Regions from separate parts of the Brevibacterium pityocampae genome, predicted to be linked through region 2. Evidence: predicted binding sites of a transcription regulator. Region 2 holds the regulator's gene; the other holds the start of a gene.

Region 1 (7,816 bases), on a different contig from region 2:
GGGCGGGGCTGCCCAGGGGCGGATCGAGCGGCCCGGAGATCCGGTAGGCCCGACCCGCCCAGCCGTCCGGTCAGCCGATCGAGCGGTCGCGGCCCTCCCAGTGCGGGGCGCGCAGCGCCTTCTTGTCGATCTTGCCGAACGGCGTCTGCGGCAGCTCGGCGACGAACTCGACGGTCTTGGGGCGGGCGTAGTTCGCGAGCTTGTCCCGGCTGAACTCGATGAGGGCGGCATCGGTGAGGGGCGCCTCGGGCACGGTGCGGGCGACGATGATGGCGTGGACGGCCTCGCCCCAGTCCGGGTGCGGGACCCCGATCACCGCGGCCTGCGCCACCTGCGGGTGGCCGGCGAGCACGTCCTCGACCTCGCGGGAGTAGACGTTGAAGCCGCCGGAGATGATCATGTCATTGCGGCGGTCCTTGAGGTAGACGTAGCCGTCGGCGTCCATCACGCCCATGTCGCCGGTGCGGACCCACCCGTCCCAGAACTTCTCCGCCGTGGCCTCCGGGTTGCCGACGTACTCGGTGAGCGCGAACGGCGTCTTCACCGTGATCTCGCCGAGCTCGCCGAGCGGCAGCTCCGCACCGGTGTCGTCGGTGACCTTGACGAAGGTGAAGAGCGTCGGGTTGCCGCACGAGGCGAGGAGGTGCGGGCGCGCGGGGTCGTGGTCGAGCTTGGACAGGCGGGTGCAGAACTGCGGCGCCTCGGTCTGGCCGAACAGCTGGATGAACACCTGACCGAAGATCCGCAGGCCGTGCTCCAGGCGGGTGGGCGACATCGGGGCGGCGCCGTAGACGATCGTGCGCAGGCGCAGATCGGGGAGCTCGTTGAGGGCGTCGATGATGTCGAGCACCCGATAGATCATCGTCGGGACCATGAAGGTCCAGGTGATGCCCTCCTCGATGAGGAGATCGACGACGCGCTGGGCGTCGAAGGCCGCGAGGATGCGCACGGTGGCGCCGCGGCCGATCCCGGCGAGCGCGAGGGCGCCGGCGGCGTGGGCGAGCGGGGACATGACGAGCATCTGCTCGCCGACGGCGATGTCCGCCTCGATCATCTGGATGTAGAACGCGGCGGCCGCCGAGCGGCGGGTGTGGGCGACCGCCTTGGGCCGACCGGTGGTGCCGCCGGTGAAGTTGAGCTGGGATCGGACGTCCGGGTCGGCCGGGATCTCGCCGGCCCGCGGGGTGTAGTCGGCTCCCGGGACCTCGGGGAAGGGGATCGCGCCGGGGATCGTGCGGCCGGCCGGATCGGAGAGCTGGACGATCCGCGGGCGGCCGGGGGTGGTGGTGCCGGCGGGGGCCTCGGGGTTGCTGGCGAGGCGCTCGGCGAGCGCGCTGCCGAGCTCGTAGTCGGTGATGACGACGGAGGCGCCGGCGAACTCGAGCTGGTAGAGCACGGTGTCGAGCGCGGACATGTAGTTCGCCGGGGTCTTCACCGCGCCGAGCCGGGCGACGGCGGTGTCGAAGACGATCCATTCGGCGCGGTTGCCCGCGTACATCGCGACGACGTCACCGGGGCCGACGCCGAGCTCGCGGAGCAGATCGATCGTGGCGTCCGACCAGGCCCAGATGTCGCGATAGGTGAACTCGCGGTCGTCCTCGCGGACGGCGGGGCGGGTGGCGTGGATCCGGAACGAGTGCTCGTAGATCTCGGCGGGCGTGGTGAACATGGGGCCTCCAAACGACTGTGTTCAGCGGTGACGGGTGGTGCGTGCGGCGGTGCGGGTGCTCGTGGACGGGGGCTCCGCCCGGCGGGCGAGCGCGAGCTGAGGCAACGTGCCCGGTGACCGGGCCGGCACCTCGGCGACAGAATCAGTGAATGATCGCTAGGGTGATTTTAGACCAGGTGTCAAGGGCGCGCACTATGGTGTCCACGCGCAGGAGAGCGGTTCGCGCCACCGGGTCCTCGGCTCCATCACGCTTCTCGCTGCCTCGCGGTTCTGCCTGCATCGCGGTTCTGCCTGCATCGCGCTTCTGGACGCATCACGACCTCCGAAGGGCCCATTCGCGGGCGGTGGGTGATAGAACTCCTGCCGGAACTGCAAACTCCCGCGAAAACAGGTCTGTTCGAGTGGGCGGCTGCAGGAATCGCGGGAGTCTCCAGCCCCAGACTCGTTCCGGTCGCGCTTTCAGGTCAGGCGTGCGACGGAGTCTGCAGTGCCGGCTGCAGCCTTGACGGGCAGGGCAAAGGCCCCCATCGTCTCAGGCCCCGCCGGCCCGACCGCAGGTCCTCGCGACCCTGTTCCCTGTGGGCCGACTCAAAATCCGACACTCGATCTGGCACTCGAGTTGACCGAGTGCCAACCCCGTCCTAGAGTCGAATTAGCACAGCACACCAGTGAGTGCTAACAGGACTCAGAAACGGCTCCGGCCACTCGGCACCCGCGACGACGAGAGGTCGACCGGACGTCCACCGGTCACGCGCGCACCGTGCGCGTGCCCGTCGGACGCCCCCGGATCTGAGAATTCGGAACGACTACACACGAAGGAGAGTGCCGAACATGTCGGTCTCCATCAAGCCGCTCGAAGATCGGCTCGTCATCCGTCAGGTCGAGGCCGAGCAGACCACTGCTTCCGGTCTCGTCATCCCCGACACCGCCAAGGAGAAGCCCCAGGAGGGCGAGGTCGTCGCTGTGGGCCCCGGCCGCGTCGCCGACAATGGCAACCGCGTCCCGCTCGACGTCAACGTCGGCGACAAGGTCATCTACTCCAAGTACGGCGGCACCGAGGTCAAGTACCAGGGCGAGGAGTACCTCGTCCTCTCGGCGCGCGACGTGCTCGCCGTCATCGGCTGAACCGCTTCCGACCGGATTCCATCCGCTCACCGGATTCCACCAATCTCTAAGGAAGTGACGTATGCCCAAGACTCTGCAGTTCGATGATGACGCCCGCAAGGCGCTCGAGCGCGGCGTGGACGTCCTCGCCAACACCGTCAAGGTGACGCTCGGCCCGCGCGGCCGCAACGTCGTGCTCGACAAGCAGTGGGGTGCGCCCACCATCACCAACGATGGTGTGACCATCGCCCGCGAGGTCGAGCTCGACGACCCGTACGAGAACCTCGGCGCCCAGCTCGCCAAGGAAGTCGCCACCAAGACCAACGACGTCGCCGGCGACGGCACCACCACCGCGACCGTGCTCGCCCAGGCCCTCGTCCACGAGGGACTGCGCAACGTGGCCGCCGGTGCCGCCCCCGGCCAGCTCAAGATCGGCATCGAGAAGGCCGTCGACGCCGTCGAGGAGCAGCTGAAGAAGATCGCCCGCGAGGTGGCCGACTCCCAGGAGATCGCCCACGTCGCAGCCCTGTCCGCCCAGTCGCAGGAGATCGGCGAGCTCATCGCCGAGGCCTTCGACAAGGTCGGCAAGGACGGCGTCATCACGATCGACGAGAGCCAGGCCTCCTCGGTCGAGCTCGAGTTCACCGAAGGCATGCAGTTCGACAAGGGCTTCCTGTCTCCGTACTTCGTGACCGACGCCGATCGTCAGGAAGCCGTCCTCAGCGATCCCTACATCCTCATCAACCAGGGTAAGATCTCGAACATCCAGGACCTGCTCCCGGTGCTCGAGAAGGTGCAGCAGGCCGGCAAGCCGCTGTTCATCGTGGCCGAGGACATCGAGGGCGAGGCCCTGTCCACCCTCGTGGTCAACAAGATCCGCGGCATCCTCAACGTCGCCGCGGTCAAGGCCCCGGGCTTCGGCGATCGTCGCAAGGCGATCCTCGAGGACCTCGCCGTCCTCACCGGCGGCCAGGTCATCACCGCGGACATGGGCATGAAGCTCGACCAGGTGACCCTGGATCAGCTCGGCAGCGCCCGCACCGTGACGATCACCAAGGACAACACCACCGTCATCGACGGTGCGGGGTCCGATGACGACGTCGCCGGCCGGGTCGCCCAGATCCGCGCCGAGGTGGCCAACACCGATTCCGACTGGGATCGGGAGAAGCTGCAGGAACGCCTGGCGAAGCTCGCCGGCGGAGTCGCCGTCATCAAGGTCGGCGCCGCCACCGAGGTGGAGCTCAAGGAGCGCAAGCACCGCGTCGAGGACGCCGTGTCCGCGACCCGTGCCGCCATCGAGGAGGGCGTCGTGGCAGGCGGAGGCTCCGCTCTCGTCCACGCCGTCAAGGCGATCGAGGGCACCGACCTCGGCCTGAGCGATGACGCCGCCACCGGTGTCGCCATCCTCCGCAAGGCCGTCGTCGAGCCGCTCCGCTGGATCGCCGAGAACGCCGGCCAGGACGGCTACGTCGTGGCCTCCAAGGTCGCCGAGCTCGAGTCCGGCCAGGGCTACAACGCCGCGACCGGCGAGTACGGCGACCTCATCGGCGCCGGCATCATCGACCCGGTCAAGGTGACCCGTTCGGCGCTGCGCAACGCGGCCTCGATCGCGGCCCTCGTGCTCACCACCGAGACCCTCGTGGTCGAGAAGAAGGAAGAGGAGGACGACGACTGATCGTCGCCCCCGACACCCTTCGGTGATCACCGCACGGTGATGCGCCTGCGGGCCCGGAACTGCGGTTCCGGGCCCGCAGTGCATTCACCGGCGGCCGGCGGGCGGTGGGCAAAGGCGACGGCCTGCGGCCGGTGGCTGCCGGCTGGTGGGCAAGGGCGGCGGTCGGCGGCGGGCGGCGGGCGGCGGCCGGCGGGCAAAGGCGGGTGCGCGGCAGAAGAGCGCCGGTCGGCGGCCGGCGGGCAAGGACGAGCCGTGTGCCTGGGCGGGCCGTGTGCATGGGCGGCAGGAGGGCGGCGTTTCCCGGTCACTCCGGCGCTATCGACTGCGCTCCGCCGCCACTTCGGTGCGGTTGCGGAGCTTCCGTGGTCACTCCAGTGCGGTTGGTTCGTTCCGTGGTCACTCCAGTGCGGTCGTGGAGCTTCCCTCGTCATCGTGGTGCGCTTACCGGCGGGTAATCGCACTGCAGTGCCTCACGAACCGGTTGTCCCCACGCACCGTCCGTCCCCACGAACCGGCTGCCTAAGTGCCCCACGCGCCAGGTGTCCCCCGAACCGACTGCCCCCGAACCGGTTGTCTCCATGACCCGGCTGCTTCCACACACCGGCGTGAGTGAACCGAGGCCTCGTGCGGCCCTATCCTCGGGATTCCGGCGTCAGGCGGCCCGGCTCACCGTGCCGCGCCGCCGCTCGAGCGCCGAGCGGATCAGCCGGATGATCGTCTCCGGGCGCGTGGACTGCGTGACCCGGATGTATTCCCAGCCGGCCTCCCGGAACACGCGCTCCCGCACGATATCGATGTCCCATTGGCGAGGGTCGGTCCGGTGATGCTCGCCTTCGTACTCGATGGCGATGCGCAGCTCCGGGTACGACAGGTCGGGGTGCAGGGTCTCGTCGTCGAACCGCACGGGGTGCGCCACCACCGGTTCCGGAAGCCCGGCTGCCACGATGAGTAGGCGGAGGTCGGTCTCCCGCGGAGAATCCACACCTGCCCGTGCAGAGGCGAGGGCGGTGCGGAGAGCTTCGCTGCCACGGAACCGAGGGGAGTCCTCGATCATCTTTCTGATGTCGTCCGGGTGAGCTGCCGGCGGGCCGTGCCATCTGCCGCAGATCGTATCGAGCACCGTGATGAGCTGACGAGGAGTGGACGAGGCGCTGATCCCGCGCAGCACCTCGGACTGCCGGGCCATCATCACTCCGCGGTGCACCGCTGTCGCCACGTCGCGAGGTCCGTGCCCCCGCACGCCCGCTCGGCGCATCCGCGACCTCGGCGTCGTCACGTCGATCGGGCCGCGGACGACATACGGGATGGGCCACCCGAGCAGGAACGCGGCGGTCGCGTGGGAGACCACGGCGTCCGGTCTCTGCAGCTGCAGCGCGCGAACGCGGGTGTGGATGTCGAGCCAGTGGTCGTCGACCCAGCTCGGCACCCGCAGAGGCTCGGTTTCGGAGGGGTGGATGTAGACGCCCGGGAACGGCTGGGCCGTGTCGCCGCGTCCGGACAATGCGTACTCGGACAGACCGAGGCGCTTCGCATCCTGCCGTCGTGCCAGCACCGGCATCCGAATGAGGATCTCCTTGTCATGTCTCATCTGTCCAGGGTGCGGCTCCGAGCCCTGCGTGTCCGGTGTGGCCTGCTGCCTGTGGATGGAGCGGTTCAGTTCCACAGCCCGGCAGTGCACCGGAACGGTCGCCTGTGACCAGCGGTCGGATGCAGCCGGCCGGCTCCGGCAGTGCCGCGCCCGGGCGCTTGGGTTACGCGGACGCCAGGGTACTGGAGCCGCGGGAGACCCGGGTGCGAGAGCTTCGTCGGTGGCAGGGCGCCAGGATGCTGGAGTTTCGGCTCGCGATGAGCGACTGCGCCTCGGGCTCCGGTGAGCTCTGCGGAATCACGGCAGCATCTGCGATCCTGGTGGCATGTGGATGGGATGGATCGAGATGGACCTCCGCCTGGGCGATGTGCATTCCCTCAAGGCCAAGCGCTCGGTCGTCCGGCCGATCATCGCCGAGGTGCGCAAGCGCTTCCAGGTCAGCGTCGCCGAGGTCGACCACCTCGACCTGCACCGGCGTGCGGCGATCGGGGCGGCGGTGGTGAGCGCAGATCACCAGCACACTGTCGAGATGCTCGATGCCGTCGAGCGCCTGGTCGCAGCCCGGCCCGAGATCGAGCTGCTTTCGGCCCGGCGCGGACTGCGCACGAGCGACGACGAGTAGCGGCAGGAGCCGAGCGCCGGAACCTCAACGCCAGGCGCCCAGTGCCGAGCGCCGGAACAGTCTCTGCATCCTCGCTCGAACCGCCCGGTCCTCGACCCCGCCGGTTCGAGGTGCAGCGCAGTGCGGATACTCGCGGGGAACCGCACTGGAGTGGCTGTGAAACCCGGGGTGCCGCACGGGATTGACCCCGGAACTGGCGAACCGCACTGGAGTGGCCGGCGAACTGCGAGCCAGTGAGTTGGCGTGCCGACCCGGCCGGAGACGCAGCGTTCGACCCGCTGATCCCTCCGGCCGGTTCGATCCGCTGGTCCCTCCGGCCGCCGACCCGGTCCTCCCCGCCCCCCCCCGGCGCCCCTCGGGCACCGGCCTGGTTCGGTGCTGTGATCGTGATTACACTGGTCCCACCTGCACCCACCGGGACATCGCCGTCCGCCGGGTGCACGCCTCGACCGAGGCGCGGATCCAGACCCCTGTGAGGTGCCGACGATGGCGAACCCGTCGAACGTGCTCCGAGCCCACGAACAGCTCGACACCGGAGAGCTGACCGCGGTCAGCGGCCTGCGTGAGATCGTGCGCTCCTCCTGGCAGCGCTCGCTCGAGCACCACCGCGACCCCGACCGCAGCCGCCCGGCCCATGCCCTCGACTCCCGAGCCCTGGCCGCGGCACGCAGCTCCCATCCGCTGCGCCTCGTGCTGCCGGTGTTCGAGCAGCTCCTCGCCGCCCCCGCCGCCGGCACCGGCCTGCTCGTCGCGATCGCCGACGAGCACGGCCGCATGCTGTGGGTGCTCGGCGATGACGACGCGCTGCGCCGCGCCTCGGGCATGGGGTTCGAGGCGGGGATGGACTGGTCGGAGGAGTCGATCGGCACGAGCGCCCCGGGCACCGCCCTGGTCACCGGGGAATCGGTGCAGATCACCGGGCCGGAGCACTTCGCCAGGTCCGTCCACCCGTGGAGCTGCACCGCGGTGCCGATCCGCGACCCGCGCACCCGCCGGCTGCTCGGCGTCGTCGACCTCACCGGCGACGAGAAGGCCGTCGCCCGGCACAGCCAGCCGCTCGTCGAGGCCGCCGTCGCCGCCGCCCAGGCCGAGATGCGGGCGCTGCTCCACGACAGCGCCCCGGCCTCGGCGCCCGCGGACGGTTCGGCACAGACATCG
Region 2 (7,816 bases):
GGGCGTCGGCGAGGTGGGCTACCTCATCACCGGCGTCAAGGACGTCCGCCAGTCGCGCGTCGGCGACACCGTGACGGCCGCCCGGAAGCCCGCCGAGGAGGCCCTCGGCGGCTACCGGGACCCCAAGCCCATGGTGTTCTCCGGACTGTTCCCGATCGACGGCTCCGACTACCCCGTGCTGCGCGACGCGCTCGACAAGCTCAAGCTCAACGACGCCGCGCTCGTCTACGAGCCGGAGACGTCGGCCGCGCTCGGCTTCGGCTTCCGCTGCGGGTACCTCGGGCTGCTCCACCTCGAGATCGTCCGCGAGCGGCTCGAGCGCGAGTTCGACCTCGACCTCATCTCCACCGCCCCGAGCGTCGTCTACCACGTCACCATGGAGGACGGCACCGAGCACGAGGTGACCAACCCCTCGGAGTACCCCGACGGCAAGGTCCGCGAGGTGCGCGAGCCGATGGTGCGCGCCACCGTCCTCCTGCCGAGCGACTACGTCGGCGCGGTGATGGAGCTGTGCCAGTCGAAGCGCGGGCAGATGCAGGGCATGGACTACCTGTCCGAGGACCGCGTCGAGCTGCGCTACCGGATGCCGCTGGCGGAGATCGTGTTCGACTTCTTCGACCAGCTCAAGTCCCGCACCAAGGGCTACGCCTCCCTCGACTACGACATGGACGGCGAGCAGGTCGCCGACCTCGTGCGCGTCGACGTGCTCCTCCACGGGGATCCCGTCGACGCCTTCTCCTCGATCGTGCACCGCGACAAGGCGTACTCCTACGGGGTGCTCATGGCCGGCAAGCTCAAGGACCTCATCCCGCGCCAGCAGTTCGAGGTGCCGATCCAGGCCGCCGTGGGTTCGCGCATCATCGCCCGCGAGACGATCCGCGCGATCCGCAAGGACGTGCTCTCCAAGTGCTACGGCGGCGACATCAGCCGCAAGCGCAAGCTGCTCGAGAAGCAGAAGGAGGGCAAGAAGCGGATGAAGATGGTCGGCCGGGTCGAGGTGCCGCAGGAGGCCTTCATCGCCGCGCTCTCCACCGACGACTCGAAGTCCGCCAAGAAGTAGCCGTCGGCCCCGCGGCCGGTCTCAGATGCGCCCGGCGAGCTGCTGGGCGTAGGCCCAGCGGGAGTGGATCTCCGCGCGTGCCCGCGCCGAGGCGATCGGCACCGAGGATGTGTAACTCACCCCGGCGCCGGTCACCGTGACGTCGACATAGCCCGTCGTCCGCTCGTCCTTGGCGAGCAGGAACAGCAGGCTGAAGAACGTCACCACGAAGAATCCGCCGATCGCCAGCGCGATCGCCCAGCCCGGGGTGCTGCGAGTGGTCCACGTCCGGTCGGCGAGGAAGAAGCGCGCCTGGTCGAGGGGGATCGTGCCGGCCGGTGTGTGCACGCCGGTGCTCGTCACCTCGATCCCGGGGAAGTCGACGAACCGGATCTCGCGCTCGGGCGGATGCGTCGAGGAGACCGGAGCGGGTGCCGCCGCCGGCGGGTGCTCGGACAGGCCCGCGGTGCGCCAGGTGCGCGGGGCGGATATCCCGCGGTCGTCGGCCGGCATCGGCTCTCCGGCGGGGGAGCGGTGCGGTTCGGACGACGGCGAGCTGTACGGGGCGGACATGCATTCCCTCCGGGTAGCGACGTACCCCACATCATAGGCGGCTGACCGGCCTGTGCACATGTGCCACGATGGGTGGATGCCCGCACAGCCCGAAGGGGACACCCCGCCGCTCGACGGCGCACTCCCGCCCGCAGCCGCATCCGGTGCCCGGGAGCGCTCCCTGAGCCTCTACGTCCACGTGCCCTACTGCCGGGTCCGGTGCGGCTACTGCGACTTCAACACTTACACCGCCGAGGAGCTCGGTCCCGGCGCCTCGCGCGCGGACTTCCGCGACGGCATCCGCGCCGAGCTCGACCTCTCCCTCTCCGTGCTCGACCGGGCCGAGGTGCCGCGGCGTCCGGTGGAGACGGTGTTCTTCGGCGGGGGCACCCCGACCCTGCTGCCGGCCGCCGTGCTCGCCGGGGTGCTCGCCGACATCCGGGAGCGGTTCGAGCTCGCTCCGGGCGCGGAGATCACCACCGAGGCCAATCCGGACACACTGAGCCCGAAGTACCTCTCCGAGCTCGCCGCCGCCGGCTTCACCCGCGTCTCGCTGGGCATGCAGTCCGCGGTGCCCCACGTGCTCGCCACCCTCGACCGCACCCACGACGCCCGGCGGATCCCCGAGGTCGTCGACTGGGTGCGCGCTGCGGGCCTCGACGTCAGCCTCGACCTCATCTACGGCACGCCGGGAGAATCGCTCGCCGACTGGCGGACCTCGCTCGAGGCCGCGCTCGCCTGCACCCCCGACCACATCTCCGCCTATTCGCTCATCGTCGAACCGGGCACCCGGATGGGCATGCAGGTGCGCCGCGGGGAGCTGCCGATGCCCGACGAGGACGACCTCGCCGACAAATACGAACTCGCCGACTCACTGCTCGCCGCCGCCGGCTACGACTGGTACGAGGTGAGCAACTGGGCCCGCGGCGATGAGCACCGGTGCCGTCACAACCTCGCCTACTGGCACAACGCCGATTGGTGGGGCTACGGGGCCGGGGCGCATTCGCACATCGGCGGCACCCGGTTCTGGAACGCCAAGCATCCCCGGGCCTGGGCCGATCGCCTGCGCGCCGGGCAGTCCCCGGCGATCGGACGCGAGGTGCTCGATGGGCCCACGCGCGAGATCGAGCGGATCATGCTCGCCGCCCGGATCCGCGACGGGCTCCCGCCGGACTCGCTGCCGGCAGGTGCCCGGAGCGCGGTCGCGGAGTTCGAGGCGAGCGGGCTGCTCGAGCCCGGTGCAGCCGCGCGCGGGCAGTGGCGGCCCACCCTGACCGGCCGACTGCTCGCCGATCACCTCGTGCGCGTGCTCACCGACCACCTCGACTGAGGTGAGCCGGTGATCACTTGACGAGGTCGAGGGAGAACGGGATCCGGTAGCCCTCACCCTCGTTGGCCTTGATGCAGGCGATGATCTCGAACGCCAGGAGCGCGATGAGCGGCAGGAAGCCGGCGTACATGAGGAAGAGCCCGAGCCCGAATGTCACGAGCGCGAGGACGAACCCGACGACGCTGAACACCACCAGCGCGGCGACCGTCCAGATGACATAGCTGATCTGGGCGTTGAGGGAGTGGCGCGCCTGGTCGCGGATGAAGGGCGACTCGTCCTTCTTGAGGACGTAGATGATGAGCGGGGTGATGAAGCCGGTGAGCAGCCCGCCGAGGTGGGCGAACATCCCCATCTGCCGCTCGTCGGGATCGGCGTTCCAGTAGCGGGCCGAACCCGGTCCGTACGCGCCGACCGGATGCGGGCCGCGCAGCGGGACCCCGGCGCGGGCGGACCCCGGCGGCGGGCGCATGGGCTGCTGGTACGGGGGCTGCTGGGGATGCTGCTGATACGGGCCCTGCTGAGGCTGACCGTGCTGCGGGAACTGCGGCTGGGGCGGGACGTGTCCGTGCGGGGGCGGGTATGCCACGGGGATTCCTTTCGTCTGCTCCGAGACTACGCCGCCACGGTGGGCCGGTGCCATGGGTGCCGGTTGCAGGTCCGGAACATCGGGTACGGGGCGTTAGCCGGGTCCAGGACGCACGCGCGCCCCGCTCCGGTGATCCGGTGCGGGGCGCGTGCGGGGGCGCGACAGGTCACTTGACCATGTCGGCCTTCATCGGGATCTTGTAGCCCTCGCCCTTGTTCGCGGCGACGGCGGCGATGATCTCGAAGACGATGTAGATGATCGGCGGGATGAACGCGAGCCAGAACGTGATGAAGCCGATGAAAACGAGCATCAGCGGCAGGCTGATGAGCATGATGCCGTAGCACAGGATCGCGTTCATGATCTGTGCGTTGAGCGACTGGCGGGCGTGCTCGCGGACGAACGCGGACTCGTCCTTCTTCATGATGAACATGATGAGCGGCATGAGCCAGCCGATGAGCAGCGTGCCGAGGTGGGTCCACATCGCCGCCGAGCGCTCCGACTCGGTGGGCTGCCAGAAGTTCTGCGACCCGGGGCCGTAGGCCTGCGGGGGCAGCGGGTGGCGCAGGCCCGGGCCCGGCGGGCGGCTCTGCTGGAGCCCGCCCATGGCCGGCTGCCCGTAGGACTGCTGCTGGCCGTAGGCCTGCTGCTGACCGTAGGACTGGGGCTGGGAGCCGTAGGCCGCTCCGCCCTGCGGCTGGGAGCCGTAGGACTGCTGCGGCTGGGAGCCATAGGCGCCGCCGCCCTGGGGCTGGGACCCGTAGGCCCCACCCTGCGGCTGGGAGCCGTACGCCGGCTGCTGCGAGCCGTACGGCTGCTGGGGCTGTGATCCGTAGGCCGCTCCGCCCTGCGGCTGCGAGCCGTAGGGCTGCTGCTGGCCGGAGGTGTAGGTGGGGGGCATGGGACGGCCGGGATCCTGGCCGTAGGGCTGCTGCGACATGCTGGGGGACTTCCTTTCCGAAGCGGCGCGCACGGATGCGATACGTCCCTACGCTATGCCACCGGGCCGCCCGGCGCATTCTCCGGGTGTTCCGATTCGGCCACACCGCGGTCCGCGCACGGGTGTGGGAGCAGCCTGCGAGAACCCCTCAGTGCGCTCCGGGCTCGACCGTGACGAAGTCGATGAGCTCCTCGACCCGACCGGAGAGCGCGGGGTCGACGTCGGCGATCGTGCTCACCGAGCGCAGGATCCGCTGCCAGGCGCGCGCGACGTCCCGGTGGTCCGAGGCCGGCCAGCCGATGCGGCGGAGCACCCCGGTCTTCCAGTCCTCCCCGCGCGGCACCTCGGGCCACGCGGCGATCCCGACGACGGCCGGGCGGACGGCCTGCCAGATGTCGACGTAGGGGTGGCCGATGAAGTGCACGACACCGGCGTAGCGCGGATCCCGGGTCACCGCCTCGGCGATCCGCATCTCCTTCGAGCCGGCCACGAGGTGGTCGGCGAGGACGCCGACCCGGTGCGCGGCATCGGGACCGAACTCGACGAGCCGGTCGGCCACGTCGTCGAGCCCGCCGAGCGGTTCGACGACGACTCCCTCGACCCGCAGGTCGTCGCCCCAGATCTTCTCCACGAGCTCCGCGTCGTGCTTGCCCTCGACCCAGATCCGCGAGCCCCGGGCCACCCGGGCGCGCGCCTCGGGCACGGCCACCGAGCCCGAGGCGGTGCGGCCGGGAGCTCGGGTGCGCGGGACGGGGCGGACGAGGCGCACGGGGGAGCCGTCGATGAGGTAGCCCGGGCCGAGCGGGAACGGGCGCGTGCGTCCGCGCCGGTCCTCGAGGTGGACGACGTGGCCGGCGCTCGTCTTCTCGAAGCCGACGACCGCGCCCACCCAGCCGCTCCCTGCATCCTCGACGACGAGGCCCGGGGCGACGGGCACCTCGCGGGACTCCGGACGGCGCCGGGCGCGGGGGGAGGAGGCGGAGAGCACATCACGGCCGTAGGGGTCGGAATAGGTCATCAGGCCACTGTAGGTCGCCCGCACCCGGGTTTTGGGACTCACCCGCCCACAGGCGTAGGATTGGCACTCGAACATGTGGAGTGCCAGACAGTCGAAAGCCGAAGAATCGAGCAGTCGAACGGGAGCCGGACAGGGGGAGCGCGATGAATGACGGCCGCCGCGCCCGCGTGCTGCGGGCCATCGTCGAGGACTACGTCGCGACGAACGAGCCCGTCGGATCCAAGGCGCTCGTCGAGCGCCACGGCCTCGAGGTGTCCTCGGCGACGATCCGCAACGACATGGTCGCCCTCGAGCAGGAGGGGCTCATCGCGCAGCCGCACACCTCGGCCGGGCGCATCCCCACCGACAAGGGCTACCGGATGTTCGTCGACCGGCTCGACGAGGTCAAGCCGCTGTCCGCGGCGGAGAAGCGGGCGATCGCACGGATCATCGAGCGCCCCGTCGACATCGACGACATGCTCGACCGCACGGTCCGCCTCCTCGCCTCGCTCACGCACCAGGTCGCCGTCGTCCAGTACCCCATGGCCACGACCTCCCAGGTGCGCCACCTCGAGCTCGTCGACATCGCCCCGCACCGCCTGCTCGTCGTCCTCATCACCGACTCCGGACAGGTCGAGCAGCGGATCGTCGACTCCGGGATGCCGCTCGGCGAGACCGACATCGCCCTGCTGCGCGATGCGTTCAACGAGGTCCTCCACCGCACCCGGCTCGACCGGGTCGCGGCGGCCTGCGACACGGTGAGCGTGCCGCCGGGGCTGCGGGACGTCGCCGCCGCGATCAGCGAGGTCGTCACCGATCTCGCCCGCTCGACCCGGCAGGACCGGCTCGTCATGGCCGGCACCGCGAACCTGGCCCGCTCCGGGCGGGACCTCGGAGCGCACATCGGCCCCCTGCTCGAGGCCTTCGAGGAGCAGGTCGTGCTCCTCAAGCTGCTGACCTCGATGGTCGCGGAGACCGGGCGTGTGAGCGTGCGGATCGGCCGGGAGAACCCGGTCGAGTCCTTCGCGAGCACCTCGGTCGTGGCCACCGGCTACGGCACCGACGACTCCGAGGCGAAGCTCGCCGTCCTCGGCCCCACCCGCATGGACTACCCGACCACGATGGCCGCCGTGCGCGCCGTCGCCAAGTACGTCTCCGTCATCCTCTCGGAATAAGCAAAGGACTCTGAGTGAGCGATCATTACGCAACCCTGGGCGTCGACCGCGACGCCACCCCCGACGAGATCAAGAAGGCCTACCGGAGGCTCGCCCGGAAGCTCCACCCCGACGTCAACCCGGGGCACGAGGCCGAGTTCAAGGAGGTCGCCGTCGCCTACGAGATCCTCTCGGATCCGAACAAGCGGCAGAACTACGACCTCGGCGGCTCCGGCTCCGGGCAGGGATTCGGGGGCGGCGACTTCGGCGGCTTCTCCGACCTGTTCGAGACGTTCTTCGGCGGCGGCATGGGCGGGGCAGGGCGCACGCAGCCGGCCTCCCGGCAGCGGCGCGGCAAGGACGCGCTCATCGAGGTCGAGATCGACCTCGAGACGGCCGTCTTCGGCGACACCGAGACCGTCGAGATCGTCACCGCCGAGGTGTGCGGGACCTGCGACGGCGACGGTGCCCGGCCGGGCACCTCGGCGGAGACCTGCTCGCTGTGCCACGGCACCGGCAGCATTCAGCAGATGACCCGCACCCTGCTCGGCCAGATGGTCACCAATCAGACCTGCAACAACTGCGGCGGCTACGGCACCCGCATCACCGACCCGTGCACGAGCTGCGGCGGCGACGGCCGCGTCCGAGCGGAGCGCTCACTGCCCGTGCGGATCCCCGCCGGCGTGTCCGACGGCGTGCGCATCAAGCTCGCCGGGCAGGGCGAGGTGGGTCCGGGCGGGGGACCGCCCGGTGACCTCTACCTCGAGATCCGGGTGATCGACCACCCGGTCTTCACCCGCGACGGCGACCACCTGCGGTGCATGCTCACCGTCCCGATGACCGCTGCCGCCCTGGGCTCCGCGGTCCAGCTCGAGACCTTCGACGGCGTGCAGACGATCGAGATCGAGCCCGGTCTCCAGTCCGGCACCGTCAAGCGCCTGCCCGGTCTCGGGGCCACCCGCCTGCGGCACTCCTCGCGCGGGGACATGCTCGTCACCGTCGTCGTGCAGACGCCGAACAAGCTCGACGCCCGGCAGCGGGAGCTGCTCGAGCAGCTCGCCGAGGCGCGCGACGAGGTCGAGCCCGAGGCGATCGTCGGCGAGCAGTCGAAGAGCCGCTTCAGCCGGATCCGGGAGAGGTTCGCCGGCCGGTGAGCCTCCCTGTCTACCTCGCCGACGGGCTCGCCCCGACACCGGTGGGCGAGCGGGTGGCGTGCGGGCC

The links. Region 2 encodes HrcA, which represses chaperone genes, less so after heat shock. Its sites were predicted from a motif close to TTNGCACTCGNNNNNNNCGAGTGCNAA; they were not measured.
Region 1: a site for HrcA is predicted at 2,277-2,303, ahead of groES (co-chaperone GroES). Genes of this name have one in related genera too.

What each region holds. Positions count from the first base shown of each region.
Region 1 covers NZ_BAABGL010000015.1:56,458-64,273, forward strand. Annotated here, with positions in the region: gene ABD883_RS10110 (AMP-binding protein) at 71-1,669, opposite strand; gene groES (co-chaperone GroES) at 2,501-2,794, shown strand; gene groL (chaperonin GroEL) at 2,856-4,448, shown strand; gene ABD883_RS10125 (hypothetical protein) at 5,101-6,036, opposite strand; gene ABD883_RS10130 (DUF503 domain-containing protein) at 6,362-6,658, shown strand; gene ABD883_RS10135 (transcriptional regulator) at 7,145-7,816, shown strand, end outside.
Region 2 covers NZ_BAABGL010000018.1:66,122-73,937, reverse strand. Annotated here, with positions in the region: gene lepA (translation elongation factor 4) at 1-1,060, shown strand, start outside; gene ABD883_RS11620 (hypothetical protein) at 1,082-1,612, opposite strand; gene hemW (radical SAM family heme chaperone HemW) at 1,689-2,921, shown strand; gene ABD883_RS11610 (DUF4870 domain-containing protein) at 2,935-3,507, opposite strand; gene ABD883_RS11605 (DUF4870 domain-containing protein) at 3,674-4,444, opposite strand; gene ABD883_RS11600 (DUF3097 domain-containing protein) at 4,593-5,462, opposite strand; gene hrcA (heat-inducible transcriptional repressor HrcA) at 5,606-6,616, shown strand; gene dnaJ (molecular chaperone DnaJ) at 6,631-7,749, shown strand; gene ABD883_RS11585 (16S rRNA (uracil(1498)-N(3))-methyltransferase) at 7,746-7,816, shown strand, end outside.